Regions from separate parts of the Streptomyces sp. NPDC001700 genome, predicted to be linked through region 2. Evidence: riboswitches for the same ligand, from Rfam matches in the RefSeq annotation. Region 2 holds a riboswitch; each other region holds the start of a gene.
What was found. A riboswitch is a leader RNA that binds a small molecule or an ion and turns the genes downstream of it on or off. The one in region 2 is predicted to bind cyclic di-AMP.
Positions count from the first base shown of each region.

Region 1: another riboswitch for cyclic di-AMP. It lies ahead of ACWC5C_RS19710 (M23 family metallopeptidase); the one in region 2 lies ahead of ACWC5C_RS34490 (transglycosylase family protein).
Region 3: another riboswitch for cyclic di-AMP. It lies ahead of ACWC5C_RS33305 (M23 family metallopeptidase); the one in region 2 lies ahead of ACWC5C_RS34490 (transglycosylase family protein).
Region 4: another riboswitch for cyclic di-AMP. It lies ahead of ACWC5C_RS06420 (NlpC/P60 family protein); the one in region 2 lies ahead of ACWC5C_RS34490 (transglycosylase family protein).

Region 1 is NZ_JBSFGE010000009.1:299,816-306,968, reverse strand. Features, by position in the region: gene ACWC5C_RS19725 (DNA gyrase/topoisomerase IV subunit A) at 1-323, opposite strand, end outside; gene ACWC5C_RS19720 (M16 family metallopeptidase) at 595-1,971, shown strand; gene ACWC5C_RS19715 (M16 family metallopeptidase) at 1,992-3,377, shown strand; cyclic di-AMP (ydaO/yuaA leader) riboswitch at 3,569-3,731, shown strand; gene ACWC5C_RS19710 (M23 family metallopeptidase) at 3,745-4,536, shown strand; gene ACWC5C_RS19705 (GntR family transcriptional regulator) at 4,809-5,543, shown strand; gene ACWC5C_RS19700 (HPr family phosphocarrier protein) at 5,658-5,939, opposite strand; gene ACWC5C_RS19695 (bifunctional acetate--CoA ligase family protein/GNAT family N-acetyltransferase) at 6,139-7,153, shown strand, end outside.
Region 2 is NZ_JBSFGE010000026.1:101,737-108,889, forward strand. Features, by position in the region: gene ACWC5C_RS34470 (Ppx/GppA phosphatase family protein) at 1-630, opposite strand, end outside; gene ACWC5C_RS34475 (DUF501 domain-containing protein) at 627-1,169, opposite strand; gene ACWC5C_RS34480 (FtsB family cell division protein) at 1,238-1,717, opposite strand; gene eno (phosphopyruvate hydratase) at 1,845-3,125, opposite strand; gene ACWC5C_RS34490 (transglycosylase family protein) at 3,246-3,929, opposite strand; cyclic di-AMP (ydaO/yuaA leader) riboswitch at 3,936-4,103, opposite strand; gene ACWC5C_RS34495 (transglycosylase family protein) at 4,358-5,332, opposite strand; gene ACWC5C_RS34500 (cytochrome P450 family protein) at 5,446-6,717, opposite strand.
Region 3 is NZ_JBSFGE010000024.1:85,558-92,710, forward strand. Features, by position in the region: gene ACWC5C_RS33275 (hypothetical protein) at 17-457, opposite strand; gene ACWC5C_RS33280 (hypothetical protein) at 693-1,157, opposite strand; gene ACWC5C_RS33285 (hypothetical protein) at 1,428-1,778, opposite strand; gene ACWC5C_RS33290 (DUF6227 family protein) at 2,195-2,965, shown strand; gene ACWC5C_RS33295 (hypothetical protein) at 3,102-3,473, shown strand; gene ACWC5C_RS33300 (PP2C family protein-serine/threonine phosphatase) at 3,673-4,905, shown strand; cyclic di-AMP (ydaO/yuaA leader) riboswitch at 5,169-5,299, shown strand; gene ACWC5C_RS33305 (M23 family metallopeptidase) at 5,311-6,486, shown strand; gene ACWC5C_RS33310 (aldo/keto reductase) at 6,631-7,153, shown strand, end outside.
Region 4 is NZ_JBSFGE010000003.1:155,092-162,244, reverse strand. Features, by position in the region: gene ACWC5C_RS06435 (NlpC/P60 family protein) at 152-1,240, opposite strand; gene ACWC5C_RS06430 (hypothetical protein) at 1,473-1,826, shown strand; gene ACWC5C_RS06425 (L,D-transpeptidase family protein) at 2,072-2,722, shown strand; gene ACWC5C_RS06420 (NlpC/P60 family protein) at 2,772-3,971, opposite strand; cyclic di-AMP (ydaO/yuaA leader) riboswitch at 3,979-4,173, opposite strand; gene pcrA (DNA helicase PcrA) at 4,357-6,864, shown strand; gene ACWC5C_RS06410 (peptidoglycan DD-metalloendopeptidase family protein) at 6,892-7,153, opposite strand, start outside.

The sequences.
Region 1 (7,153 bases), on a different contig from region 2:
ATCGAGAACGGCTGCGCCATGCGCACCAGCGCGTCGTAGATCGACGCGTCGCCGTGCGGGTGGAGCTTACCCATCACCTCGCCGACGACGCGGGCGCACTTGACGAAGCCGCGCTCGGGGCGCAGCCCCATCTCGTTCATCTGGTACAGGATGCGGCGGTGCACGGGCTTGAGCCCGTCGCGGGCGTCGGGCAGCGCGCGCGAATAGATGACCGAGTAGGCGTACTCGAGATAGGAGCCCTGCATCTCGTCGACGACGTCGATGTCGAGGATGCGCTCCTCGAAGTCGTCCGGCGGCGGACTCTTCGTGCTGCGGCGGGCCATCGCGCTTGCGGCTCCTTCAACGGCAGAGCGGGATCTGACGCGGACCATTGTGGCCCCGTCCGCCGACAACTGTGGAACGGGCCATCCCCCGGCGGCTCCGTGAGCACCCCTCGGCGGCCCTGCCGGTCCGTCCTCGGGAGCCCCCAGGGGACCTTGGCCGGACCTTTGCGTGACGGGAACTTCGCCAGATGTCCGTGCGGTTGCATACAGTGACAGAAGCGCTCATCACAGCGGTTCGCACGCGCTCCATCACGCGATCGAAGGGACGTACATGCCCATGGGTCACACGGCCACGCAACAGGCCGGCTCCGGCGGCCTGAAAGCGACCGAGCACCGTCTGGCCAACGGCCTGCGGGTGGTGCTCTCCGAGGATCACCTGACCCCGGTCGCCGCGCTCTGCCTCTGGTACGACGTCGGTTCACGCCATGAAGTCAAGGGGCGTACCGGCCTCGCCCACCTCTTCGAGCACCTGATGTTCCAGGGCTCGGCCCAGGTGACGGGGAACGGCCACTTCGAACTGGTCCAGGGGGCCGGCGGCTCGCTCAACGGCACGACCAGCTTCGAGCGCACCAACTACTTCGAGACGATGCCCGCCCACCAGGTCGAGCTGGCGCTGTGGCTGGAGGCGGACCGGATGGGGTCCCTCCTGACCGCGCTGGACGAGGAGAGCCTGGAGAACCAGCGGGACGTCGTCAAGAACGAGCGCCGCCAGCGGTACGACAACGTGCCGTACGGCACGGCCTTCGAGAAGCTCGTCGGCATGGCCTACCCCGAGGGCCACCCGTACCACCACACCCCGATCGGCTCGATGGCCGACCTCGACGCCGCCTCCCTGGAGGACGCCCGGGAGTTCTTCCGTACGTACTACGCGCCGAACAACGCGGTGCTGTCCATCGTCGGCGACATCGACCCCGAGCAGACGCTCGCCTGGATCGAGAAGTACTTCGGCACCATCCCCTCCCACGAGGGCAAGCGGCCGCCCCGCGACGGCACGCTCCCCGAGGTCATCGGCGGGCAGCTGCGCGAGGTCGTGGAGGAGGAGGTCCCGGCCCGCGCCCTGATGGCCGCCTACCGGCTGCCGCACGACGGCACCCGTGAGGCCGACGCCGCCGACTTGGCGCTGACCGTCCTCGGCGGCGGCGAGTCCTCCCGGCTGCACAACCGCCTGGTGCGCCGTGACCGTACGGCCGTCGCCGCCGGATTCGGCCTGCTGCGGCTGTCGGGCGCGCCGTCGCTGGGCTGGCTGGACGTCAAGACCTCAGGCGGGGTCGAGGTGCCCGGCATCGAGGCCGCCGTCGACGAGGAGCTGGCCCGCTTCGCCGAGGAGGGCCCGACTCCGCAGGAGATGGAGCGCGCCCAGGCGCAGATCGAGCGCGAGTGGCTGGACCGGCTGGCCACCGTCGGCGGCCGCGCCGACGAGCTGTGCCGGTTCGCCGTGCTGTTCGGCGACCCGCAGCTGGCCCTGACCGCCGTGGGGCGGGTGCTGGACATCACCGCCGAGGAGGTGCGGGCCGTGGCCGCGGCGCGGCTGCGCCCCGACAACCGCGCCGTGCTGGTCTACGAGCCCGTCCAGGGCGCCGAGGACGCAGAGCAGGCCGACGCCGCAGAAGCCGCCGACACCGACGCAGAAGGGGAGGCGGCCCAGTGAGCGACGCCGTCACCGCCACCATGACCTTCCACCCGCAGCCGCAGGGGGGCGCCCCCAAGCCGTGGGCCTTCCCGGCGCCCGAGCGCGGTGAGCTGGCCAACGGGCTGACCGTGCTGCGCTGCCACCGCCCCGGCCAGCAGGTCGTCGCGGTGGAGATCAACCTGGACGCCCCGCTGGACACCGAGCCGGCCGGTCTGGAGGGCGTCGCCACGATCATGTCGCGCGCCCTGTCCGAGGGCACCGACAAGCACACCGCCGAGGAGTTCGCCGCCGAGCTGGAGCGCTGCGGCGCCACCCTGGACGCCCACGCGGACCACCCCGGCGTCCGGGTCTCCCTGGAGGTGCCGGTCTCCCGGCTGCCCAAGGCGCTCGGCCTGCTCGCCGACGCCCTGCGCGCCCCCGCCTTCCCCGACGGTGAGATCGAGCGGCTGGTGCGCAACCGGCTCGACGAGATCCCGCACGAGCTGGCCAACCCGGCCCGCCGCGCCTCGATGGCCCTGGCCAAGGAGCTGTTCCCGACCGAGTCGCGGATGTCCCGGCCGCGCCAGGGCACCGAGGAGACCATCGAGGGCATCGACGCGGCGGCGGTGCGGGCCTTCTACGAGGCGCACGTCCGGCCGTCCACCGCGACCGCGGTCATCGTCGGCGACCTGGCCGGGGTCGACCTCGACCAGGCGCTCGCCGACACCCTGGGCGCCTGGACCGGCGGCCCCGCCCCGCAGCGGTCGGTCCCGCCGGTCATCGCCGACGACACCGGCCGTGTGGTGATCGTCGACCGGCCCGGCGCCGTCCAGACCCAGCTGCTCCTCGGGCGCATCGGCGCCGACCGCCACGACCGCGTCTGGCCCGCCCAGGTGCTGGGCACCTACTGCCTGGGCGGCACCCTCACCTCCCGGCTGGACCGGGTGCTGCGCGAGGAGAAGGGCTACACCTACGGGGTGCGCGCCTTCGGCCAGGTGCTGCGCTCCACGCCGCCCTCGCCGGCCGGCGGCGGCTCGGCGGGCGCCTCGCTGCTGGCGATCAGCGGTTCGGTGGCCACCGAGGTCACCGGCCCGGCGCTGGAGGACCTGTGGACGGTGCTGCGGACGCTGAAGGAGGAGGGGCTGACGGACGCCGAGCGCGATGTCGCCGTGCAGAACCTCGTCGGCGTCGCCCCGCTCAAGTACGAGACGGCGGCCGCTGTCGCGGGCACCCTCGCCGACCAGGTCGAGCAGCACCTGCCGGACGACTTCCAGGCGCAGCTGTACGCCCGGCTCGCCGACGCGGGCACGGTGGAGGCGACCGCGGCGGTCGTGAGCGCCTTCCCGGCCGACCGGTTGGTGACCGTGCTCGTGGGTGACGCCTCCCGGATCGAGGAGCCGGTGAAGGCGCTCGGCATCGGAGAGGTGACCGTCATCACCGGCTGAGGCCGCTCAACGCACTACCCCCACAAGGACCCTGGCGTCGAGTAAGACGCCGGGGTCCTCCCATATGTCCGATGTGCGGGGCGTTTGGTTTGTGGCGAGAACAACAAAAACCCGTAACCGTTTGGTGATCGAAACACGGCCCGTCTAGCGTCAGTGCGGCTGTTCGCCGGATACCGCCGCACCCGCGGCACGGACAGCCATCGCCGAGTCCCATGGTGTGAGTGCCAGGGGAGCCGGGGACCCAAACGTCCCTGGGGTGAATCGGACGCCTTCCCCGGCCGGGGGAGGGGCCCGTAGGAGACCTTCCTGCTCCGAACCCGTCAGCTAACCCGGTAGGCGAGAGGGAAGGAAAGGAGTGCGCCACACCATGGCGTTCACCCGTGCCGCCGGGAAGCACCGACGTCCCAGCCAGACCGCCGTCCGCACCGGCGCGAACATCGCTGGCATCACCACGGTCGCCTCGGGCGTCGTCGCCGGGATCGCCGGCCCCGCCCTCGCCGCGACCGGAGAGGCGTCTGCCCAGGACACCGGTCTCCGCCAGGCGATGGTGATGGGCGACGGTCTCTCCGACCAGATTGACGCGCAGGCCCTGTCCCAGGAGAGCGCCGCCGAGGCCGCAGAAGCCAAGGCGAAGGCCGAGGCCGTGGCCCGCCAGGAGGCCGCGCGGAAGGCCGACGCCGCCGCGAAGAAGGCCAAGGCGGAGCGCGAGATCAAGGAGCGCGCCGCGCGTGAGGCCGAGCGCAAGCGCCTCAACACGTTCGTCTCGCCGATCGACGGCTCCTCCGTCTCCACCGGTTACGCGGCGTCCAGCGGCCTGTGGTCCTCCGGCAGCCATACCGGGATCGACTTCCAGGCCTCCACGGGCACCGAGGTGCAGTCGGTGGGCTCCGGCGAGGTCGTCGAGGCGGGCTGGGGCGGTGCCTACGGCAACAACGTCGTCATCAAGATGAACGACGGCACCTACACCCAGTACGGCCACCTCTCGTCGGTCGGCGTCTCGGTCGGTGAGAAGGTCACCCCCGGCCAGCAGATCGGCCTGTCCGGCGCCACCGGCAACGTCACCGGCCCGCACCTGCACTTCGAGGCCCGCACCACCGCGGAGTACGGCTCGGACATGGACCCGCTGTCGTACCTGCGCTCGCACGGCGTCAACCTCTGATCCGTCGCCCACTCCTGTCGAAAGGCCCCGTCCGCTCCGGACGGGGCCTTCGGCGTGCTCTGCCCCTATGACCAACTGTGCCGCCGTGACCAAAAAATATCCCTGAATTTCCTTCGCCCATCGGAAATCCCGGCAGCTTCGAATAGAGTCGCTGAACGCGCGTCAATCGGATGCGTTTCGCGGGGTTGAGGCGGAGGTTCGATAATGCGGGACCGGAAGTGAACGGGGATACGGCCGCACTCCAGGGCGGTCGCCGGATTTCGGCTCATGCGGTGTGTACGGCGATCCGTGACGACATCATCTCCGGTACCTGTCCGCCCGGCAGCCGGCTGACCGAGGAGCTGCTGGCCCGGCGCTACGGGGTCTCCCGGGTGCCCGTCCGCGAGGCGCTGCGCACCCTGGAGTCCGAGGGCTTCGTCACGACCAGGCGGCATGCGGGTGCCTGCGTCGCGCAGCCGTCCGAGAAGGAGGCGGCCGACCTCCTGGACATCCGGGCGCTGCTGGAGCCGCTGGGCGCCGCCAGGGCCGCCCAGCGGCGCACCGAGGGGCATCTGAAGGTGCTGCGCGGTCTGGTCCGGCTCGGCCAGGAGCGGGCCCAGCACGGCCGGCTGGGCGAGCTGCGCTCGCTGGGCGACTGGTTCCACGAGACGCTGGCCCAGGCGTCCGGGAGCCCGAGCCTGGCGGGGCTGCTGGTGCAGCTGCGGCGCAAGACGGCGTGGGTGTACGCGGTGGATCCGGCCCGGCGGTCAGCCCAGCCCGGGCAGGCCGTGCAGGTGGTGCCGGGCGTACCGGGCGCTGCCGGGGGCCCGGACCTGTCGGTGCGCGCCGTCGAGTCCTGGGCGGAGCACGGGGCGATCGTGGACGCGGTCGCGCGCGGTGACGCCGAGCGGGCGCGGGCGCTCGCCGCCGCGCACACCGAGCGTTCGCTGTCCGAATATCGATTGCGAAACGCGTCCCAGGTGAGGACTTCGAAACATTCCGTAAACACGGCGAGCGGCCGGAATTAACAGCCGCCCGGTAAAGCGCCCAAGGGAATTCCGTATCCGGAAAAACAACGGGGCCGCGGTGATCCGTAATGGTTCACCGCGGCCCCGCCGCGCCGAAATGCGATTCGGACGGAATCAGACGGTCTCCGGAAGCTCCTCAAGGCCCTCGGCCACCAGCTTCGCCAGGCGGTCGAGCGCCGCCTCCGCGTCGTCGGCCTCGGAGGTGAGCACGACCTCGTCGCCACCCTGAGCGCCCAGGCCGAGCACGGCGAGCATGGAAGCGGCGTTGACCGGGGTGCCGCCCGCCTTGGCGATCGTGATGGGGACGCCGGCGGCGGTCGCCGCACGGACGAAGATCGACGCCGGGCGGGCGTGCAGGCCCTCGGCCCAGCCGATGTTGACGCGGCGCTCAGCCATGGTGTTGCCCTTCAGATCTGCGGGTGCTGTTGTCTAGACCAGATCATACGGTGTCCGGTCTCGCCCGGGTCGAGCCCGAGTGGGTCCGGTCATGTCCGAACGGGTCCGATACGGACTTTCCCTCGACATCCCCCGTTCACGCAAGGGTGTCCGTCATACGGACCCTTCCGTCCCGGTCCTCAGCCCGTACTCTGTCCCCATGCCGAGCCCGTCGGATCACCACGCGTACCCCACCCACTGGGAGGCGGACGTGGTGCTCAGGGACGGAGGCACCGCGCAGATCCGGCCCATCACCCCCGATGACGCGCAGCGCCTGGTCAGCTTCTACGAACACGTCTCGGACGAGTCGAAGTACTACCGCTTCTTCGCGCCCTACCCCCGGCTCTCCGACCGGGACGTCCACCGCTTCACCCACCACGACTATGTCGACCGGGTCGGCCTCGCGGCCACCGTCGGGGACGAGTTCATCGCCACCGTCCGCTTCGACCGCATCGACGAGAACGGCCTGCCCGCCCATCTCCCGCCGCCCTCCGAAGGCGACGCGGGCCGCGCCCCCGCCGACGAGGCCGAGGTCGCCTTCCTGGTCCAGGACGCCCACCACGGCCGCGGCGTGGCCTCCGCCCTCCTCGAACACATCGGCGCCGTCGCCCGCGAGCGCGGCATCCGCCGCTTCGCCGCCGAGGTGCTGCCCGCCAACACCAAGATGATCAAGGTGTTCACGGACGCCGGTTACACCCAGAAGCGCAGCTTCGACGACGGTGTCGTCCGCCTCGAATTCGACCTCGAACCCACCGACCGCTCCGTGGCCGTCATGCGCGCCCGTGAGCAGCGCGCCGAGGCCCGCTCCGTGCAGCGGCTGCTCACCCCCGGCTCCGTCGCCGTCATCGGAACCGGCCGGGCCCCCGGCGGAGTCGGCCGCACCGCGCTGCGCAACCTCCTCGACGGCGGCTTCACCGGGCGGGTCCACGCCGTCAACCACGCCTTCCCCGAGGACTGGACGCGGCTGGACCCCGAGGGCGTCCCGGCCCACCGCTCCCTGCGCGAGATCGACGGACCGGTCGACCTGGCCGTCGTCGCCGTGCCCGCCGCGCAGGTGCCCGCCGTCGTCGCCGACTGCGGCGAACACGGCGTCCAGGGGCTCGTCGTCCTCTCCGCCGGATACGCCGAGAGCGGCCCCGAGGGCCGCGACCGCCAGCGCGACCTGGTCCGCCAGG
Region 2 (7,153 bases):
GCCGGTGAGCGGCACGGTCTCCTCGGCGAGGTCCAGCGCCCGCTCGATATCCGCCCTGATGGCCGAGATCTGATCCTCCGTCGGCACCTCGGCGACCCGGCCGTCCGTGACGAGATGCCGCTCCGTCAGCCGGACGCAGCCGATGTCGACGCTACGGGCCGCCCGCACCCCGTCGTCGCCGCTGACGAACTCCGTCGAGCCGCCGCCGAGGTCCACCACCAGGAACGGGCCGCTCAGGTGCTCATGCCCGGTCAGCTCCTTGGTCGCGCCGGTGAAGGAGAACTCCGCCTCCTGGTCCCCGGTGATCACCTCGGGCTCGACACCGAGGATGTCCACGACGCCACGGACGAACTCGTCGCGGTTCTCGGCGTCCCGCGAGGCCGAGGTGGCGACGAAACGGACGCGCTCGGCGCCCAGCGTGCGTATGGCCTCCGCGTACTCCCGGCACGCGGCGAAGGTGCGCTCCAGCGCCTCGGGGGCCAGCCGACCGGTGCGGTCCACGCCCTGGCCCAGCCGGACGATCTTCATCCGGCGGTCCAGCTCGGTCAGCTCGCCCGTGGCCGGGTCGGCGTCGGCGACCAGCAGCCGGATCGAGTTGGTGCCGCAGTCCACGGCCGCGACGCGGGTCATACGGTCTCCTCTTCCTCCGTCGGGGCGCAGGGCGCGACGCACGGGCCCTTGCGCCACCACTCGGGCAGCAGCGCGATCGCCTCGTCGCCGAGCGGGTTGACCCCGGGCCCGGCCGCGAGGGAGTGGCCGACCAGGACGTGCAGGCACTTCACCCGGTCGGGCATGCCGCCCGCGCTCGGGAAGCCCTCCAGCACCTCGATGGCGTCGCGGCGCGCGATGTAGTCCTCATGGGCGGCGCGGTAGGCGGCGGCAAGCTCAGGGTCCTCGCCCAGCCGGGCCGTCATCTCCTTCATCACGCCCTCCGCCTCCAGCGTGCCGATCGCGGACGCGGCGCGCGGGCAGGTCAGGTAGTACGTGGTGGGGAACGGCGTGCCGTCCTCGAGGCGCGGCGCGGTCTCGACGACATCGGGGTTGCCGCAGGGGCAGCGGTGCGCGACGGCGCGCAGGCCGCGCGGGAGGCGGTTCAGCTGCTCCTTGACGGCGGCGATGTCCGCGTCGGTGGGCGCGGTGGGCTCCGTCTGCGGAGGGGGCGTGTCCATGAGGGGAAAGTTCTCTTCGATCGGTGTCGGACCGGGTGCGGCCGTATGCGGCGCCGGTGCGGCGCGTATCAGCGGTCCACGGCGGCGGCCGCCTTCGGCGTGTCCGCCGTGTCCACGGCGTCCCAGAGGTTGGTGTACCAGGGGCGGTCGGCCGCGCCCCGGTCGGTGGAGCGCTCGGCCCTGGCGCCGGGGTCCACCATGCTGAAGCCGGTCTCGCCCGGCATCAGGTAGTGCAGATGCGCGCGGGCCTGCCGCTCGATGTACGCGGGGTCGCGCAGCCGGGCCTTCTGCTCGCTCAGCTTGGCCACCTCGGCGCGCTCGCGCTGGGCCTGGCGCCGCTGGTCGGCGATGTCCGAGCGCTGGGAGACGTACTGCCGCATCGGGTAGGCCAGCGCGACCACCAGGGAGCAGACGACCAGCGCGAGGAGGGCGGCCCGGCCGGTGAGCCGGCTGCGGCGGCGCTTGATCCGGGCACGGTAGACCCGGGCGGCGGCGTGTTCGCCGAGCGCCTTGAGTCTGGTCGCGGTGGAGAACCGATCCGCCGGCACGTCGCCTCCCCGGTGATGACTTCGGTCAAGCAGTGCCCGTCTGAGTTGGGCCGTCCCCGGCCACGGTACGGGACCGCGGCCGGGGACCGGCGTCAGACGTGTCCGCTCCTCGGAGCCGAGAAGCGGGTCAGCCCTTGAAGCGCGGGAAGGCGGAACGGCCCGCGTACACCGCGGCGTCGTCCAGGATCTCCTCGATGCGCAGGAGCTGGTTGTACTTGGCCACCCGCTCGGAGCGGGCCGGGGCGCCGGTCTTGATCTGGCCGCAGTTGGTGGCGACGGCCAGGTCGGCGATGGTGACGTCCTCGGTCTCACCGGAGCGGTGCGACATCATGCACTTGAAGCCGTTGCGCTGGGCCAGCTCGACGGCGTCGAGGGTCTCGGTCAGCGAGCCGATCTGGTTGACCTTGACCAGCAGCGCGTTCGCGGTGTCGTTCTCGATGCCGCGGGCCAGCCGCTCGGGGTTGGTGACGAACAGGTCGTCACCGACCAGCTGGACCTTGTCACCGAGCTGGTCGGTGATCGTCTTCCAGCCGTCCCAGTCCTCCTCGTTCAGCGGGTCCTCGATGGAGACCAGCGGGTACGCGTCGACCAGCTCGGCGTAGTACGCGGTCATCTCGGACGCGGTGCGGGCCTTGCCCTCGAACTGGTAGACGCCGTCCTTGTGGAACTCGGAGGCGGCGACGTCGAGCGCGAGCGCGATGTCCTGGCCGGGCTGGTAGCCGGCCTTCTTGATGGCCTCGACGATCAGGTCCAGGGCGTCCCGGTTGGAGTCGAGGTTCGGCGCGAAGCCGCCCTCGTCGCCGAGGCCGGTGGACAGGCCTCGCTCCTTCAGCACGCCCTTGAGGGTGTGGTAGACCTCGGCGCCCCAGCGCAGGGCCTCGGAGAAGGACTCCGCGCCGACCGGCGCGATCATGAACTCCTGGATGTCCACATTGGAGTCGGCGTGCGAGCCGCCGTTGAGGATGTTCATCATCGGGACCGGCAGCAGATGCGCGTTCGGACCGCCGAGGTAACGGAAGAGGGGCAGGTCGGACGCCTCGGAGGCGGCGTGTGCCACGGCAAGGGAGACGCCGAGGATGGCGTTGGCGCCGAGCGAGGACTTGTCCGGGGTGGCGTCCAGGTCGAACATCGCCTGGTCGATCAGGCGCTGCTCGGTGGCGTCATACCCGACCAGCTCGGGGCCGATCTGCTCGATGACGGCGAGGACGGCCTTCTCCACGCCCTTGCCGCCGTAGCGGTTCTTGTCGCCGTCACGGAGTTCGAGGGCCTCGAAGGCGCCGGTGGAGGCGCCGGACGGGACGGCGGCACGGCCGGTGCTGCCGTCGTCGAGGCCGACCTCGACCTCGACCGTGGGGTTGCCTCGCGAGTCGAGGATCTCGCGAGCTACGACGACGTCGATGGACGGCACGAGGATCTCCTTCGTATGGGTCTTCGGTAGCAGCATGAGCCTAACCGCACCGAAGCCCCGGCGGGGTGCACCGTGGGGGCGGCGCACCCGGCCGGGGCTCGTTGACTACGGTGTGGCAGTTCAGCTCAGGTGGAGCTGCTGGCCGGGGAAGATCAGGTCGGCCTTCTGGACGATGTTCTTGTTCAGCTCGAAGAGCTTCTTCCAGCCGCCCTTGACGTCCTCGGCCTTGGCGATCTTGCCAAGGGTGTCACCGGACTTGACCTTGTACTCGCCGTCGCCCTTCTTGATCGGGCCGCGGGCCTGGTCGCGCGCGGCCTTCTCGGGCGCGCTGCGCGGCGCGGCCTTCGGCTCGGCGGACGGGGCCTGCTGCTGAGGCTGCGCGGACTCGGACTGGCTCTGCTGCGGCGCGGACGGCGCCGGGGCGGCCGGGGCGCCGCCGGAGGTCAGGCCCTTGCCGCAGACCGGCCAGGCGCCCTTGCCCTGGCTGGCGAGGACCTTCTCGGCTACCTGGATCTGCTGGGCCTTACCGGCTTTGTCGGCCGTCGGAGCGAAGGCGGTACCGCCGAAGGCGGCCCAGGTGGAGGAGGAGAACTGCAGGCCACCGTAGTAGCCGTTGCCGGTGTTGATCGACCAGTTGCCACCGGACTCACACTGCGCGACCTGGTCCCACTGGGAGCTGGTGGCGGCAGAGGCGGACGTCGCACCGATGAGCGGAGTGGCCACAGCGGCTCCGGCGAGGCCGACGAGCGCGGTGATACGGGTGGCCTTGGAGGGACGGCGGTGCTTGCCCTGAGCATTGGACATGTTGGTTCGTTTCCTCACCGACGCCTACGAGGTGAGCTGTCGGGTTCGGGCGTGAGTTGCCCGGCTGGGTACGGAGGTCCGCACCCTGCTTCACCCCTAGCCGTTCGGCCGATTCCGCTGGCCTCCCGGCACTTACCTTGGGTCCCCCGCTCCTGCCTTCGGCGCTGGCGCGTCGGTACCGGACGACCGCCGGCAGGACTCGGCGTGACGGTCGACGGTGCTCGTTGTGGCGAGCGGAAAGACGTTAAACACACGTCCGGGAAACGTTCAAACACCCTTATCGCAGCGAAGAGGGACGTTATCGATCTCACTCGGCCCACATCAGCGCAGGTGGGGCCGGGTGCGGAGAGACCGGACAGGACGGACGCCCCGGGAAATGTGACGAGAGGTATGTCTCACCGGATCCAGATCGGGCAAATCCCCCCGAACTACTGGCCCCTGATGGTGAGGTCAAGTCGCTGACCAGGGACAATGAGATCCGGGTCGGTTCCGATGGCCTTTTCGTTGGACGCGTAGAGCCGACGCCAGTCGCCGCCCAACTCCTGCTTTTCGGCGATTGCTGAAAGATTGTCACCCGGACGCACCGTGTAGCCGCCATCCGAGGGGTTTTTGTCCCGGTCCGTACCGCCACGCGAGGCATGGCCGCTCGGCCGCTCATCCCGGTCCCGTTCGCCCCGGTGCTTCCCCGAAGAGCCCTCGGAGCCGCCCTCGGTGGAGGAGGGGGTCGGCGAGGGGTCGGCGGTGCTGGAGGAGGGGGACGGGGAGGGCGCGTCGCCGTCCGGCCCGTCGGACTCGTCGGGCGAGGCGGAGGCGGAACGGTCCGGCCGCTCCCGCCCGTCGGACCCGTCCGGCGCGCCGGGGGTGTGCGACGCGCGGGGCGTATCCGTCGCGTCGGGGGTCGTACGGGACGAGTCGCCGCCCCGCCCGCCCGAGCCGTCCGAGTCGCCCGAGCCGTCCGAGTCGCCGCGCTGGGCGTCCTGCCGGGGCGGGGGTGCCGTACTGCCCGGGTTCACGTCCGGGGCGTCGCCGCCGTGGCTCAGCCCGGCGTTCAGCGCGCAGCTGGGCCACGCGTCGGGGCCACGGTCGCCGAGGATCGACTCGGCGACGGATATCTGCTGGGAGCGGCTGGCGAGGTCGGGGCGCGGGGCGTAGCTCGTGCCTCCGTACTTCTTCCACATGTCGAGGGTCAGCTGAAGACCGCCGTAGAAGCCGTTGCCCTCGTTGGCGCTCCACATCCCGGCGCTCTCGCACTCGGCGACCCGGTCCCAGGTGGAGGCGGGGGCGGCCTGGGCGCCGGTCGCTCCGAAGAGCGGGATGGCGATGCTCGCACCGGTCACCCCCGCCGCGACGACGATGGCCGGAGCCTGGCGGGGGCGGCGGTGACGTCCGTTCCCGGAAAGCATGCGAATCGCCTCTCGTGTGGGGGCTGGTTTGTCGGTTGAACATAGCGACGTCACACGATCATCACAAGCCGGTGTATCCCAGGTCACGCCATGGTCACGCGGCTGACCGGCAGTCACTTTCCCCAGGTCACCGGGAGGGTGCGCAGCCCGCGCATGATGAGCCCGCCGCGCCAGCGCAGTTCCTCCGGCTCCGCCCCGAGCCGGAGGTCGGGGATGCGGCGCAGCAGGGTGGCGAGGGCGGTCTGGGCCTCCAGTCGGGCCAGCGGGGCGCCCAGGCAGTAGTGGATGCCGTGGCCGTAGCCGAGGTGCTGGTTGTCGGTGCGGGCGAGGTCGAGGGTGTCCGGGCCGGGAAAGCGCTCGGGGTCGCGGTCGGCGGCGGCGAGCACCACCAGCACCGGTTCCCCCTCGGCGATGTGCTGCCCGCCGATGGTGACCGGCTCGGTGGCGAACCGCCAGGTGGCCATCTCCACCGGGCCGTCGTAGCGCAGCAGTTCCTCGACGCCGGTCGCGAGCAGTTCCTCGTCCCCCTCTTCTAGGGACCGTTGCAGCCGGGCGCGCTGTCCGGGGTTGCGCAGCAGCGCGTAGAGGCCGTTGCCGATGAGATTGACGGTCGTCTCGAACCCGGCGAACAAGAGGATGAAGGCCATCGCCGCGGCCTCGTTCTCGGTGAGGTGGTCGCCGTGGTCGCTGGCCCGGATCAGATCGGAGATGAGGTCGTCGCCGAGCGCGGCGCGCTTCCGGTGGATCAACTCGGCCAGATACGCGCGGATCCGCTTCACCGCGCGGGCCACTCCGCCGCGCGGGCCGCCGCCGTGCCGGATCATCGTGGCGGCCCAGTCCCGGAAGTCGTCCTGGTCCTCGCGCGGGACGCCGAGCAGATCGCAGATCGCGTAGATGGGGAGAGGGAAGGCGAACTCATGGATGAGGTCGGCCTCCCCCCGGTCCGCGAAGGCGTCGATGAGGTCGTCGGTCAGCTCGCGCACCCGCGGGGCGAACGCGGCGACGCGGCGCGGGGTGAACGCCTTGGATACCAGCCGCCGCAGCCGGGTGTGGTCCGGAGGATCGATATTGAGCAGATGTGTCGTCAGATCCGCGCGCTGCTCGCCCGGGATGCCCACTTTGCCGCGGGCGTGAGCGGACTCACTGTGGCGCTGGGGGTTCTTCGACAGCCGGGCGTCGGCCAGTGTCTGCCGGGCGTCGGCGTACCGGGTCACGAGCCAGGCCTCGACCCCGCTGGGGAGCGTGGTCCGATGCACCGGGGCGTGCTCGCGTAGCCAGGCGTACGCGGGGTAGGGATCGGTGGCGAACTCCCAGGTGAAGAGGGTGGGAGCGGGGGCAGGACAAGGCTGGTCTGACACGCCCCGACGATACCGGCCGGCGCTCATGGATTCCGATACGCCACTTATCGGAAGTAAATCCATAACGCGCAAGTAAAGCCAATTAATGTCGAAGCAATTCGACGACCATCTCCACACACCCTCCACGATGCGCTCACAGCGCGCGGCGATTGCCCGAAATCTGATGGCTGCGACCATCGCCCACAGCGGCCCGCGACAGGCTCCGCCCAGACCTCCGGCACATGCGCTGACGTCGCCCAATGAGGCAAAATGCGGGGGTGGCTGAAACAGTGTCAGGTGGTTGAATGAGACTCCGGCACATGCACGGGGCCACCTGCCTCTGGTGATACGATCACCGCGCTTGCCAGGCGAGCCAAGGGCCCGTAAGACACACGGCGATCCGGTAAATCAGCCGAGAGGGTTACCACTCTGAGGAGCACTATGCCGCCAGTTGGGCATATGGAGCCGTGCCGGCGCACCCCTG
Region 3 (7,153 bases), on a different contig from region 2:
AGTGAGACCGATGGTCTCAGTGGTGGCCGTGCGCCTTCTTCTTGGCGTGCTTCTTCTTGGCCGCCTTCTTTTCCTTCTTCACGACCTTGTGCTTCTCCTTCACCACCTGCTTGACGACGACGGTGGGCGGCTCGGCGATCGCGATGTTGGTGCAGTTGCTGCCCAGCTCGATGTCGTCGGTCGGCGCCACCGCGGGCAGCGTGGTGATCGGGCCGGTGGCGGTGTCGCAGTCGTTGACCTGCGTGGCCGCCTTGGAGTTGGTGAAGTTGACGCAGTCGGAGGCGACATCCAGGACCCCCGACGGGGCGAGCACGGCGCCGGTGATGATGGCGCTGGTGGCGGTGTCACACGAGTTCGCCTGGGTGACGCCGTTGTTGCCGCCGGTCAGTCCGCCGAGGCCGTAGGCGCTCGCTCCACCCGCGGTGCCGATGACCATGGCGCCGGCCGCGGCCGTCATGAGAGCTGCCTTCTTGCCGATCTTCATTGCTTGGTGCCTCCGTAGGTGATTCTCCGCGATATTCCGCAGACACCCAATCAACGAAGACGAAGAGCGGAGGATCCGGTACGGCCGAGAGCTTCACCCGTCCGCCGCAGTTTGGATATCTTCACCCCTTGTTTCCGGTCGCCACACGAAAATGCGCGACCCCCGTGAAAATATTCCGGGGGCCGCGCGAAGGGAAAACAGCCGTCGACTACTCCGCCGCTCCGCTGCTCTGGCCCTCTCCGTTCCCGGCCACGTTGAGGCAGTTGGTCTCGTTGGTGACCTCGGTGCCGGGGCCGAGCGTGATGGGGCCGAGCACGGAGGTCGTCCGGCAGTCGTTGCTCTGCTTCGTCACCTCGCCCGACTCGCTGACGTTGATGCAGTTGGTCCGGTTGGTGACCTCGGAACCGGGCGTCAGGGCGACCGTGATGGGCCCGACGACGGAATGGGTCCGGCAACGGTTCTTCTGCTCCGAGACCCCCGACTCGGCGTAGTTGACGCAATTGGTCTCGTTGGTGATGTCCTCGCCGCCACCGGTGATCTCGATAGTGCCGATGAGAGAGCTGGTGTCACAGCGGTTCTGCTGGACTCCGCCGCCGAGCGGGAGGGTCGAGGGGCCGGTACCGCTGTCGGCGGCGTCGGCGGCACCCGCGCCACCGATGGCCAGTGCGCTCACGGCCGCTACGAGAAGCGCCGTCCTTTTTCCCATGTGCATCTAAGAGCCTCCTAGTGATTTTTCCCGGATATCAGCGAACACCTGATGAACGACGCCGACCAGCTGAGGCTCCCCGGAACGCCATCGCCGTACCCGAATGGCGCAGTAAACACATCGTGGGTCAATGTCCATTCATGCGGCGGCGGCCCTGGAAGCACTCTTCCAGGGCCGCCGATTCAGCGGGAACACCGTGGGGTGTTCAGCGACGCGGTGACGTCACGCGCGGCGGCGTCACGGAGTGTCGTCGACCGCGATGTTGGTGCAGTTGCTGCCGATGTTGATGTCGCCGGTCGGGGCCAGCGCGGCAGCGGTGGTGATCGGGCCGGTGGCGGTGTCGCAGTCGTTGCTCTGGAAGACCGCACCGGAGTTGGTGAAGTTGATGCAGTCGGAGCCGATGTTGAAGTCGCCCGCCGGAGCCGTCACAGCGCCGGTGATGATGGCGCTCGTGGCGGTGTCGCACGCGTTGGTCTGAATGGCACCCAGGTCGCTGCCGTAGTTGTGCGCGCTCGCGGCGCCAGCGCCGACGAAGACCAGAGCGCCGGCCGCTGCGGTCAGGAAGGCTGCCTTCTTGCCGATGTTCACTTAATCCTCCGTGTGGTTATTCCGCGGATTCACGGACGCCTGACTCAACGAAGGCATTCGGGAAAGGCACTGGGCGCGGACTTCGTTTCACTCGTCTGGCATAGGGCGTCCCTCATATGACAGGCATTCAGGGGCCGCGGGGCATGCCGCCTTTTCGGGAAATCCGAAAAAGCAGGGCGGAAGTGTGACGGCCCCGTCCCCGGCCCGCCGGTGTCCCGTCGATGGCTCCCAGGTATCCGGAATATGACATTCCGACTTGTTCGGCCTGTCGAACAAGTGATACATCCTGGCTCCACGACGCAGGAGTGAGTGAGGCACAAGTCCGACCGGCTGCTTCGCGGAACCATAGGCGCGGCGCGTATTCACGCCGCTACGCTAAGTACGCGAGGGAGTCACCCGGGGGCGGGAGGAGAGACGTGGGGCACTCAGGAGCGGGGGGCACCCCCGCCGAGCTGATGGACGGGCTGCTCGCCCGTGCGCAGAACGGCTTCGAGATCGGTGAGGCGGTGCTGAGCCGGGCGCGGAGCGCCCTGATGCACCAGTCCGAGCTGCGTTCCTGCCGGCAGTGCAACGAGCCGTCAGGTCCACGTGGCTATACGACGTACCGGCATGTCTTCCTGCTGCCCGACGGCAGCAGCCTGCTGCTGTGGGAGCTGGAGCACAACACCGGCCCGGACGACCGCCCGCTCTTCGAGCTGTACGCGGACGAGGGCGCCCTCGCGCTCGCCGAGCGCCGCGTCCACCGCTGCATCGGCGGCGCCCGCTGGGAGGAGCTGGACGGGTTACCGCTGTGGCTGCCGGAGCAGATGCTCCAGGCCGCCGAGCCCCCGGGGGCCCAGCGCGCGTACGTGGCGGACAACTCGGCCGACCACGCCCGCCGCGTCCTGCGCCGCGCGGAGAACGCCGACCGGCCGGGGGAGGAGACCGAGCGGCTGCTGATGACCGCCTTCGCCCATGACATCGCCCTCGCCCCCAAGCCCCGCCGCCGCTCCGGCGGCCCCGACGCCACCTGGTGCCGCTTCTACGAGCACGCCTTCCTGCTCGCGGGCGGGGACGAGATCGTGCTGTGGGAGCTGGAGCACAACCTGACCCGGGACGGGCGGCTGGTGTGCGAGGTCTACCTCGACGAGGTGTCGGCGGAGCTGGCGGCCGACCGCCACGCCCGCGCCCTCGGTGTCGACCTCTGAGGCAGCGATTTCCGAATAGTCCGACAGTGGGCCCATCGGGTGAAGTGTGTGCGCGCCTCCCCGATGTCGCGGATGTCCTTCCGTTCAATCGGAACGTGTGGTTTTCCGCGGATTCGGCTTTTCTGGAGGAAATCAAGTGAACATCGGAATGAAGGCGGCTGCCCTGACCATTGCGGCCGGTGCCCTGGTCCTGGGGGGCGCGGCTGGAGCGTCCGCTCACGGTGGTTACGGGGGCTTCGACCCGTTCGGGACGATCCAGACCAACGCGTGCGACACGGCGGTCGGCACCATCATCGAGGGCGCCGTGACCGCCCCGTCGGGCGACATCAACATCGCCTCCAACTGCATCAACTTCACCAACGGCACTGCGGCCGTCCAGAGCAACGACTGTGACACCGCCGTCGGTACGATCGTCGGCGCCGCCGCGCTCGCCCCGACGGGTGACACCACCATCGGCAGCAACTGCAGCAACATCGCTCTCGGCAACGACGGCTACGGCCGCGGCTGACGCTCACCGAGCCCTGGCGAACGCCACGGCTTCCCCTGCGGCCCCGGATGCTTGCCATCCGGGGCCGCAGTGCGTCTCCGACGCACCCACATGGCCGCCACCGACTCGCACCGCACCCCGGCACCCGGAAGCCTGATGACGGGATCACGGATAGACGGGGTCACGGATTCAGGGAAAGCGGGAGAAGCCGGTGGTGCGGGTGCGAGGGAGCAGGGCGCGTCCGGACGCCCGTACGCCCGCCGCCCCCGACTCCTCCGGCGCGGCCGCCGGTCTCATCACGGCCGAGGAGGCCGTCCAGGCCTCGCCGGGGCGCCGGCTGGCCCCGTGGACTCCCACCCTCCTCCTGCTCGGCGGCGTCGCCTTCGACCTCGCCGCCCCGGCCCCGTACACCGCCTCCCCCTTCTTCGCCGCGGCCCCGCTGGTCGCGGCCTCCCTCTTCCCGCTGCGGCAGACCATCATCACGACGGTCCTCGCCCTCACCGCCGTCTGTCTGCTGGCGGAGCTGCACGGCGTACGGGACCCGACCCAGGCGGCGACCGAGATCGCCACGGTGGCCACCGTCGCCCTGCTCGCGCTCGTGATCAACCGCGTCGTACGCCGAGGCGACCGGCGGCTGGCCTCGGCGCGCGGCATCGCGGAGGCGGCGCAGCGGGCCGTGCTGCCCGTACCGCCCGCCCGTATCGCCGGTCTCGACGTCGCGGCGCGCTATGTGGCGGCCGAGCGGTACGCCGCGATCGGCGGCGACCTGTACGCGGTGCAGGACACCCCGCACGGCGTACGGCTGATCGTCGGGGACGTCCGGGGCAAGGGGCTGCAGGCCGTGGAGGTCGTCGCGGTCCTCATCGGCGCGTTCCGGGAGGCGGCGGAGCAGGAGTCGACGCTGGAGGGGCTGGCGGGGCGGCTGGAGCGGGCGCTGCGGCGCGAGGGCGCCCGGCGGGCCGAGCTGGAGGCGTTCGAGGGGTTCACCACCGCCGTACTCGGCGAGATCCCGCGCGGCGACTCCACCCTCCGCCTCATCAACCGAGGCCACCCCGCGCCCCTGCTGCTGCCCGGCGACGGCGAGGTGCGCCCGCTGGAGCCGGAGACGGCCGCGCTGCCGCTGGGGATGGGCGAACTCGGCGGGTGGCCCGACCGGGTGACGGAGCTGCGGTTCCCGGAGGACGCCACGCTGCTGCTGTTCACGGACGGGGTGACCGAGGCCCGCGACCGGCACGGCACCTTCTACGTCCCCGAGGAGCGGCTGCGCGGCCGCCGCTTCGCCGGACCGGGCGGGTTGCTCGACGCGCTGGTGGAGGACGTAGCGCTGCACTCGGGCGGGGAGACCTCGGACGACATGGCGCTGCTCGCGGTGCGGCGCCCGCCCGGAGCGAACGGAACGACGCCGAACGGAACGACACCCCCCGCTCCGGACACGGACCGTAGCCAACCGTGACGGGCGCGCATAACGATTGACACACGATCAGCCCGCAGGAGGTTTTTGCCATCCCTTTTCAAGTGGGGTGAAACGTCCTCATCTGTCCTTCCTTGGTTACTAAGTTCATGCCAAAGCTACGCGGATTCTTCAGAAGAGCTTGGAATCATGTCGCGCTCTCTATTAACGTTCGATAACGCAGCGCGGTCGACACAGCCGTCGCAAGGGCGGCACCGTGCGCCGTCGCCGAATCCCGTTACGTGCAGCGCCAGCACCACCAGCAGCACCAGGCACTACCAGCACCAGGGAACCGGGGAACCACCACCTTGGGGTGAATCGGGTCGAACCTGACCCGTAGGAGACCTTCCTGCTCCGAACCCGTCAGCTAACCCGGTAGGCGAGAGGGAAGGAAAGGAGTGCGCCCCGGTGGCGTCCAACAGGTCCGTACTGGACGAAGCTCCGTACCGCTCGCCCGGTACCGGCATCGGCACAGCGACCGCGTACGGAGTCGGCTTCGACGCCGGAGCCGGCGCCCGACCCACGGTCGGCCTCGGTGCCGAACCGGATGAGCCGTCCCTGGGCAAGGAAGCCGTCTGGGACGAGTGGAACCCCACCGAGGAGTCCATCGCTCCGCTGCGCGGCAGGCACCGCGTCGTCAAGCAGCGCGGCGGCACCATGGCCCGCAGCGGCGCCGTCCTCGGCGTCGGCGTCATCGCGGCGGTCGGCGCGGGCGGCATGGCGACCGCCAAGGACCGTCCGGCCGCACCCATCTCCATGCCGGACCTCGCCCACGTCGCCGACGAGGTCAAGGCCCAGCTGCCCGCCGCCAAGGACCTGCCCGGCATCGGCTCCCTGATGGCCGACGACCAGGGCTCCGCCCAGCCCGCCGCGGCCACCCTCGCCACGAGCGGCGCCGACTCGGGCGAGGCGCTGCGCACCCGCATCCTCCAGCAGGCCGAGAGCCAGCAGACCGCGGCGGACGACGACCGGCGCGAGGCCGCGGCGCGGGCCGCCGCGAAGGCCGCCGCCGACGACGCCGCGAAGGCCGCGGCCAAGGCCCGCGACCTGGCGGACCAGAAGAAGGCCGAGGCCGCCGCCAAGAAGAAGGCCGCCGAGGCCGCCAAGGCGAAGGAAGCGGCCGAGAAGAAGGCCGCCGCGGCCGCCAAGGCCGCCGACACCCCCGCCAAGACCTCCACCTCCACCTCCGCCGGGTTCACCCTCCCCGTCGCCTCGTACACCCTGACCGCGGGCTTCGGCCAGGCCGGCGACATCTGGTCCGCCGACCACACCGGCCAGGACTTCGCCGCCCCGACCGGCACCCCGGTCAAGGCGGTGGGCGGCGGCACGATCACCCAGGCGGGCTGGGCCGGTTCGTACGGCTACCGCATCGTGCTCAAGCTCGATGACGGCACCGAGATCTGGTACTGCCACCTGTCGTCCATGGTCGTCACCTCGGGCAAGGTGTCCTCGGGCGAGACCATCGGCCGCGTCGGCGCCACCGGCAACGTCACCGGCCCCCACCTCCACCTGGAGGTGCGACCGGGCGGCGGCTCCCCGATCGCCCCGCTGACCTGGCTGCGCGACCACGGGCTGAACCCGTGACCCCCTGATCCGGCCGTCGCCGCGGCGACGGCCCCTCGCTCCGGCGGCTCTGGCGCTCTCTCCCCCCTTGACGCCAGGGCCGCCGGTTCTGTTTGTCCCCCGCCACCGGAATAGACGGGTCCGCCGGAGACGTTGTCGATACGTATGACTGAGACCCGCGAGAACACCCGTAAGAACATCGGCAGCCTGTCCGTCTTCCCGCTCTCCCTGGGCGGCAATGTCTTCGGCTGGACGGCCGACGAGGCCGAGTCCTTCGAGGTGCTCGACGCGTACGCGGCGGCGGGTGGCAACTTCATCGACACCGCCGACGTCTACTCCGCCTGGGCGCCCGGCAACAAGGGCGGCGAGTCCGAGACCGTCCTCGGCAAGTGGTTCGCCTCCCGTGGCAACCGCGACGACATCATCCTCGCCACCAAGGTGGGCGCCGGCGCCCCGGAGCCCCGCGGACTCTCCTCCTCCGCCATCAAGTCCGGCCTGGACGAGTCCCTCCAGCGCCTGGGCACGGATTACGTCGACCTCTACTACACCCACTTCGACGACACGTCGGTGGAGGTGGACGAGATCATCTCCACCCTCGACGAGCTGGTGAAGGCGGGCAAGATCCGCGAGATCGCCGCCTCCAACATCTCCGCCGAGCGCCTCGAGGCCTCCCTCGACTTCTCCACCA
Region 4 (7,153 bases), on a different contig from region 2:
TCGCCCTGTCGTTCCTCGCGGGTACGCATAGACGTTCTTACCTCCCGCCCCTACCGTTGCCCACGGGCGACGCCCAGGGGAACGGCCGTCCGTACCTTCCTGAGGGCAATCACGGTGCCCGAACGGACCGGCCAGGCCGGTGAGTCCTCAGCTAGGCCGGGCGGGCCGCGCCCGCGAAGGGCATCTGGTCGATCGGGGCCACCCGGACCGGAGCGCCGGGGCGCGGCGCGTGGATCATCTGGCCGTTGCCGATGTAGAGGCCGACATGGCTGATGCCGGAGTAGAAGAAGACCAGGTCACCGGGGGCGAGTTCGCCGCGCGAGATGCGGCGGCCGGTGTTGATCTGGGTGTAGGTGGTACGCGGCAGGGCCACCCCGGCGGCGTGCCAGGCGGCCTGGGTGAGCCCTGAGCAGTCGTAGCCGTGCGGCCCGGTCGCGCCCCAGACGTACGGCTTGCCGATCGCCCCGTACGCGAAGGAGATGGCGCGGGCCGCCCGGCCGCCCGTCCGGGCGGAGGCGCTGTGCCGGGGCGCTGACGCGGTACGGGCGTCGTCCTGGGCGGCGGCGTCGCGCAGGCGGTCGCGCTGTTCGCGGGTCAGCTTCGTCAGCAGCGCGTCGGCCGCGGCCAGCTTCTCCTGGACCGTGTGCTTGTGGCGGGACGCGGCAGCCTGCGCGGTACGCAGCGTACGGAGGCGGCCGGTCGCCTCGTCCCGGACCCGGCGCAGGGACCGCTCCTCGCGGGTGATGCGCGCGATCGTCGCCGCCTGGCGGTCGCCCGCGCGGTCGGCGAGCGAGGCGCGCTGGAGGTACTGGCCGGGGGAGGAGGAGAGGGCCAGCTGAAGGGCGGGGGCGACGGTGCCGGAGCGGTACTGGGCGGTGGCGAAGGCGCCGAGGGCGTTACGTGCCGTGTTGAGGCGGGCGGTGCGGCGGCCCGCCTCGTCGCGTAACCGGTGGAGCGACCGCCGCGCCTTGTCGGTCGCGGCCCGGGCGCCGTCGTACTTCTCGGTGGCCTCCTCCGCCTCCCGCTGGTACGCGTCGACCTTCGCCTTCACCTGGGCGGACGTCAGACGGGGCTCGGCGTGCCCGACGCCCGGGAGGACGGTCGCGGAGGCGGCGCCCGCGAGGGCGAGGGTCGCGGCGGTCCGGAAGGTGGTGGTCCGGATGGTGGTGGTCCGGAGGGCGGTGCCGGTGAGCGACGTGCGGTGCCGCTGCTTCGGCTTCGTGGGGGGCTGCGGCGCCACTGCGGCGACTCACCTTTCGTACGGGATCGTGCTTCTTGTGAGGGGAAGGTAGGCCGGTCGGTGGCGCGGCGCGCTGGGATGAACGGAGGTGGACGGATTCGTCCCCCGGTGGCGTCTGCTGATCACGAGGACGGCGTGGGGTGGGCGGGATCGGGGCGGCTGTGACCGATGTGCCGATCAGGGTGCACCCGGGTGACTGGCGGTGATATGTGCGGCGCTAGTCTCCGGTGCCATGGACGTAGTCATCAATGTGTTCGTCGGCCTGCACATCGTCGGCATCGCCGCGCTGCTGGGCGGCTTCCTCTCCCAGCTCACGGCGGTACGCGGGGGCGGCGCGCGGATGACGCCGGGGATGCTGCACGGCGCCCTGACCATGCTGGTCACGGGCGCCGCGCTGGTCGGGCTGAACCAGGCGGACGATCAGACCGTGAACACGGTCAAGATCGGCGTGAAGCTGGCGCTGCTGGTCGTGATCCTGGGGCTGGTGTACGTGAAGCGGGACGAGGAGAAGGTGGAGCCCGCGGTGTTCGGCGCGGTCGGCGCGCTGACGACGGTGAACATCTTCATCGCCGTGCTCTGGACCTGACCGTTTGGACCTGACCGCCCGACCCCTGCTCCTGACAGTCCATCAGTTTGTCTCACGCCGCCGCGCCCCCGACCAGGGGGCGCGAAGGGGCGGAATGGGGGAAATCGCACCTGTAAGCGCAACCCGACGCACCCTTCGACTGTCTTACCCGTCAAGGGCAAGCCCGGAGGGAGCGCGCAATGGGGGCAGAGGGAAGATTCGCGGCATGGCGCCGCCGTACGGCGGTCGCGTTGGGTATGGCGGGCATGGTGGTGCCGCTGACCGTCGCACTCGGTGCGGCACCGGCGCAGGCGGCGACGGCGTGTACGGCGAGCACGGGTCCGTATCAGAAGCAGGTGGAGAAGTTCCTCGGTCGTCCCGTCGACGGTCGGCAGTCCTCGGGGGACTGCCGCGCGACGCGGACGTTCCAGATCAACCACGGCATCAGCCCGACCATCGGCTACGCGGGCCCCGTCACCTGGGGCGTCATGAAGCTGATCAACGCGCAGAACGCGGCGGGGCGTAACCCCAACGCGGCGCGCAAGTGCCCCACCAACAAGGGCCGCATCGCCTGCGTCGACCTCACTCGCCAGCTCAGCTGGGTGCAGGACGGCTCACGGCTGGTGTTCGGGCCGGTGCCGGTGCGCACCGGGCGGGACAAGTACGAGACCCGCACCGGGCTGAAGAAGATCTACTGGCGGAACAAGAACCACTGGTCGACGATTTACGACGTGGCCATGCCGTACAGCCAGTTCTTCGACGGCGGTCAGGCCTTCCACTCCATCGCGGGAAGCGTCTGGTCCCCGCCCGGCTCCCACGGCTGCGTCAACATGCGCTCCGGCGACGCCAAGAAGTACTGGAGCCTGTTGCGGAACGGGGACGACGTGTACGTGTACGGCCGCAAGCCGGGCACGTAACCGGGAAACAGCGGCTGCCCGGGCACGTGGCCGGGCAGCCGCACCGGACCTATGCGGGCCGGACGCTCCCGTAGATCGGCATCTCGGTGATCGGCGCCTTCTTCACCACGTCGCCCGGCTTCGGGGCGTGGATCATCATGCCGTCGCCGATGTAGAGCCCGACGTGGCTGATGTCGTCGTAGAAGAAGACGAGATCACCGGGTTTGAGTTCGGAGGTCGAGACGCGCGTACCGGCCTTCACCTGGTCCCACGTGGTGCGCGGCAGCGAGACACCGGCGGCCTTCCAGGCGGCCTGGGTGAGCCCTGAGCAGTCGTAGGAGTTGGGCCCGGTGGCGCCCCAGACGTACGGCTTGCCGAGCTGCGACTCCGCGAAGTCGATCGCCTTGGCCGCCTTGGTGCCGGTGGTGGTGCTTCCGGAACCGGTGCCGGTGCCCGTGCCCGTGCTGGAACCGGAACCGGAAGAGGAAGCGCCGCTCGACGGCTGCTCCTGCTCCTGCCGCTGCTTCTCCTTGGCCGCCGCCTCCCGCTGCTTCTCGGCCAGCTCGGCCGCCTTGCGCCGCGCCTCCTCGTCCTTCTTCTTCTCGATCGCCGCCAGCCGCGCCTTCTCCTTGGCGGTCAGGTTGGCCAGCAGCTGCCGGGCCTGCGTGAGCTTGTCCTGGACGGACTTCTTCTTGGTCTTCAGCTCGCGCTGGGTCTCGGTCAGCGACGCCAGGCTCTGCGCGGCCTCGCGGCGCTCCTTGGCGGCCTTCGCCGCCTGCGTCTGGAAGTCGTCGACGGCCCGCTTCTGCGAACCGGCCATCCGGCTCATCAGATGGGACTGGTCGAAGAGGTCCTGCGGGTCGTTGGAGAACAGCAGGCTCGCGGCGCTCGACGTCATGCCGCCGTCGCGGTACTGGGCCGCGGCGTACGTGCCGAGCGTGCGGCGGGCCTCGTTGAGCTTCTCCGTGTTCTCGGCGACCTTGTCCAGCAGCCGGTTGACCTTGGTGGCCTGCTGCTCGGAGCGCTCCTTGGCGGAGTTGTAGTGCTGGGTGGCGGTTTCCGCCTGGTGGTAGAGCGAGTCCACCTTCTCCTTGACCGCCTCGATCGACTGCGTGGTGCCGGGCTTCGGGTCGCCCGGGGCGGCGTTCGCGGTCTGGGACAGGAGGGTGACGGAGGCGAGGGCGGCGGTGGTGAATCCGACGGCCGTGCGGCGCCCGGTGGACGAGGCGTAGGTGGGTATTCGGGTCCGCGGCTTGCGGTGCGACGCCAAGGGAGGCGCTCCTTCCGTGGACCGCCTACCGGGTTAGCTGTCGGGTTCGGGCGGTACGGAAGGTTGCCCTACGGCCGTGCGCGGGCGGGACGGTCACGTCGTACATGCCGTACGTACGTGTCGTACCGCGCAGCTCGGGCCGATTCACCCCATGTTGCGTTGTGGGTCCCCGGCTCCGGGCGCTTTGCGGCGTGGCCGGACTCGGCGGAGGCCGCCCGGGCCGACGCGGTTCGCCGACGGGTGTACGGACTGCCTGAGGGAGGACCGTAGCCAACTCGTGGGGCTCCTGTGAAGGCTGTTGGCCGATATGCCCGAAACCGTTTCGTGACATCCATATGCGGTCCATGCGTAGGCTGTCAGTGCGGCCGCCTAGACTCGGTGAGCGATGAGCAGCCTCTTTGACGACAGCTTCCTGGCGAATCTCGGGCCTCCGGACGAGGAGCCCCCGCCGCCCGAGGATTCCGCACACCCGGGCCCGGCCGATCACTCCGGCGGTGATCCCGGCGGCGGTTCCGGCGGTGAAGAGGTGCCGCACCACCTCTTCACGGGCGCCTTCGACGCGCCGGTGCCGAGCGGCGCCCCCAGAGAGGCGTACTACCGGGACGGCGCGCCGCGCCCCGCCATCGACCCGGCGGCGCTCCTGGAGGGGCTGAACGAGCAGCAGCGGGCCGCCGTGGAGCACACCGGCTCGCCGCTGCTGATCGTCGCGGGGGCCGGGTCCGGCAAGACCCGGGTGCTCACCCACCGCATCGCGTATCTGCTCGGCACCCGCCATGTGCACCCCGGCCAGATCCTCGCCATCACCTTCACCAACAAGGCGGCGGGCGAGATGAAGGAGCGGGTCGAGGAGCTGGTCGGCCCGCGCGCGAACGCCATGTGGGTGATGACGTTCCACAGCGCGTGCGTGCGCATCCTGCGCCGCGAGTCGAAGAAGCTGGGCTTCACCTCATCGTTCTCGATCTACGACGCCGCCGACTCGAAGCGGCTGATGGCGCTGGTGTGCCGGGATCTCGACCTCGACCCGAAGAAGTTCCCGCCGAAGTCGTTCAGCGCCAAGATCTCCAACCTGAAGAACGAGCTGATCGACGAGGAGACCTTCGCCGGGCAAGCGGCGGACGGCTTCGAGAAGACGCTCGCCGAGGCGTACGCGATGTACCAGTCGCGGCTGCGCGAGGCCAACGCCCTCGACTTCGACGACATCATCATGACCACGGTCAACCTGCTCCAGGCGTTCCCGGACGTCTCCGAGCACTACCGCCGCCGCTTCCGGCACGTCATGGTCGACGAGTACCAGGACACCAACCACGCTCAGTACACGCTGGTGCGCGAGCTGGTCGGCACGGACACCGAAGACGTGGCGGCCGGGGAGCTGTGCGTCGTGGGCGACGCCGACCAGTCGATCTACGCGTTCCGGGGCGCCACGATCCGTAACATCCTCCAGTTCGAGGAGGACTACCCCACCGCGCGGACGATCCTGCTGGAGCAGAACTACCGCTCCACCCAGACCATCCTGAGCGCGGCCAACGCCGTCATCGAGCGCAACGAGAACCGCCGCCCGAAGAACCTGTGGACCGAGGCGGGCACCGGCGCCACCATCACCGGCTACGTCGCCGACACCGAGCACGACGAGGCCCAGTTCGTCGCCGACGAGATCGACCGGCTGACGGACGCGGGGGACGCCCGCGCCGGGGACGTCGCGGTCTTCTACCGCACCAACGCCCAGTCCCGTGTCTTCGAGGAAATCTTCATCCGGGTCGGCCTGCCGTACAAGGTCGTCGGCGGCGTCCGCTTCTACGAGCGCAAGGAGGTCCGCGACGTCCTCGCGTACCTGCGCGTGCTGGCCAACCCCGAGGACGCCGTACCGCTGCGCCGCATCATGAACGTGCCCAAGCGCGGCATCGGCGACCGCGCGGAAGCGATGATCGACGCGCTCGCGTCGCGCGAGAAGATCACCTTCCCGCAGGCGCTGCGCCGCGTCGACGAGGCGTACGGCATGGCGGCCCGCTCGGCGAACGCGGTCAAGCGGTTCAACACGCTCATGGAGGAGCTGCGGACCATCGTGGAGTCGGGCGCGGGCCCGGCGACCGTCCTGGAGGCCGTGCTGGAGCGCACCGGCTATCTGGCGGAGCTGCAGGCGTCCACCGATCCGCAGGACGAGACCCGTATCGAGAACCTCCAGGAGCTGGCGTCGGTGGCGCTGGAGTTCGAGCAGGACCGGGGCGAGGAGAACCCCGGCACGCTCGCGGAGTTCCTGGAGCAGGTCGCGCTCGTCGCCGACTCCGACCAGATCCCGGACGAGGACGAGGAGGGCGCCGGGGTCATCACGCTGATGACGCTGCACACGGCCAAGGGGCTGGAGTTCCCGGTGGTCTTCCTCAGCGGCATGGAGGACGGGGTCTTCCCGCACATGCGCGCGCTCGGCCAGACCAAGGAGCTGGAGGAGGAGCGGCGGCTGGCGTACGTCGGGATCACGCGCGCCCGCGAGCGGCTGTATCTGTCCCGGTCGACGATGCGCAGCGCCTGGGGCACGCCCGCGTACAACCCGCCGTCCCGCTTCCTGGAGGAGATCCCCGACCAGTACGTGCAGTGGCGGCGCACCGGGCCCGCGACCCCGTCGGCGACGATGGGCGCCATGACGTCGGGCGGCGGGGGAGGGCTGTCGTCGTCGCGTTCGCGGGGCGGGTCCTCCGCGTCCGGTTTCGCGACGCGGCGGGCGAAGGACCGTCCGGTGGTCTCCCTGGCCATCGGGGACCGGGTGACGCACGACTCGTTCGGGCTCGGCACGGTGGTGGCCGTGAAGGGCGCCGGGGACAACGCGGAGGCGACGATCGACTTCGGCGGCGAGAAGCCGAAGCGGCTGCTGCTGCGGTACGCGCCGGTCGAAAAGCTCTGAGCGTTTGGGTTTGGTGGGCGGGGGCGGTTAGTTGGGGTTGATTCCGTGGCTCTGCAGCCACGGCGTCGGGTCCACGGCCTCCCCGCCGCCCGGGTGCACCTCGAAGTGCAGATGCGGGCCGGTGGAGTTGCCGGAGCTGCCCGAGTAGGCCATGACGTCCCCGGCCTTGACGGTCCCGGAGCGGATCTTGGTGCTGCTGAGGTGGCAGTACCAGGTCTCCGTGCCGTCAGGAGCGGTCAATATGACCATGTTGCCGTAGGCGTCGTTCCACTGCGTCCGCACGGTGCCG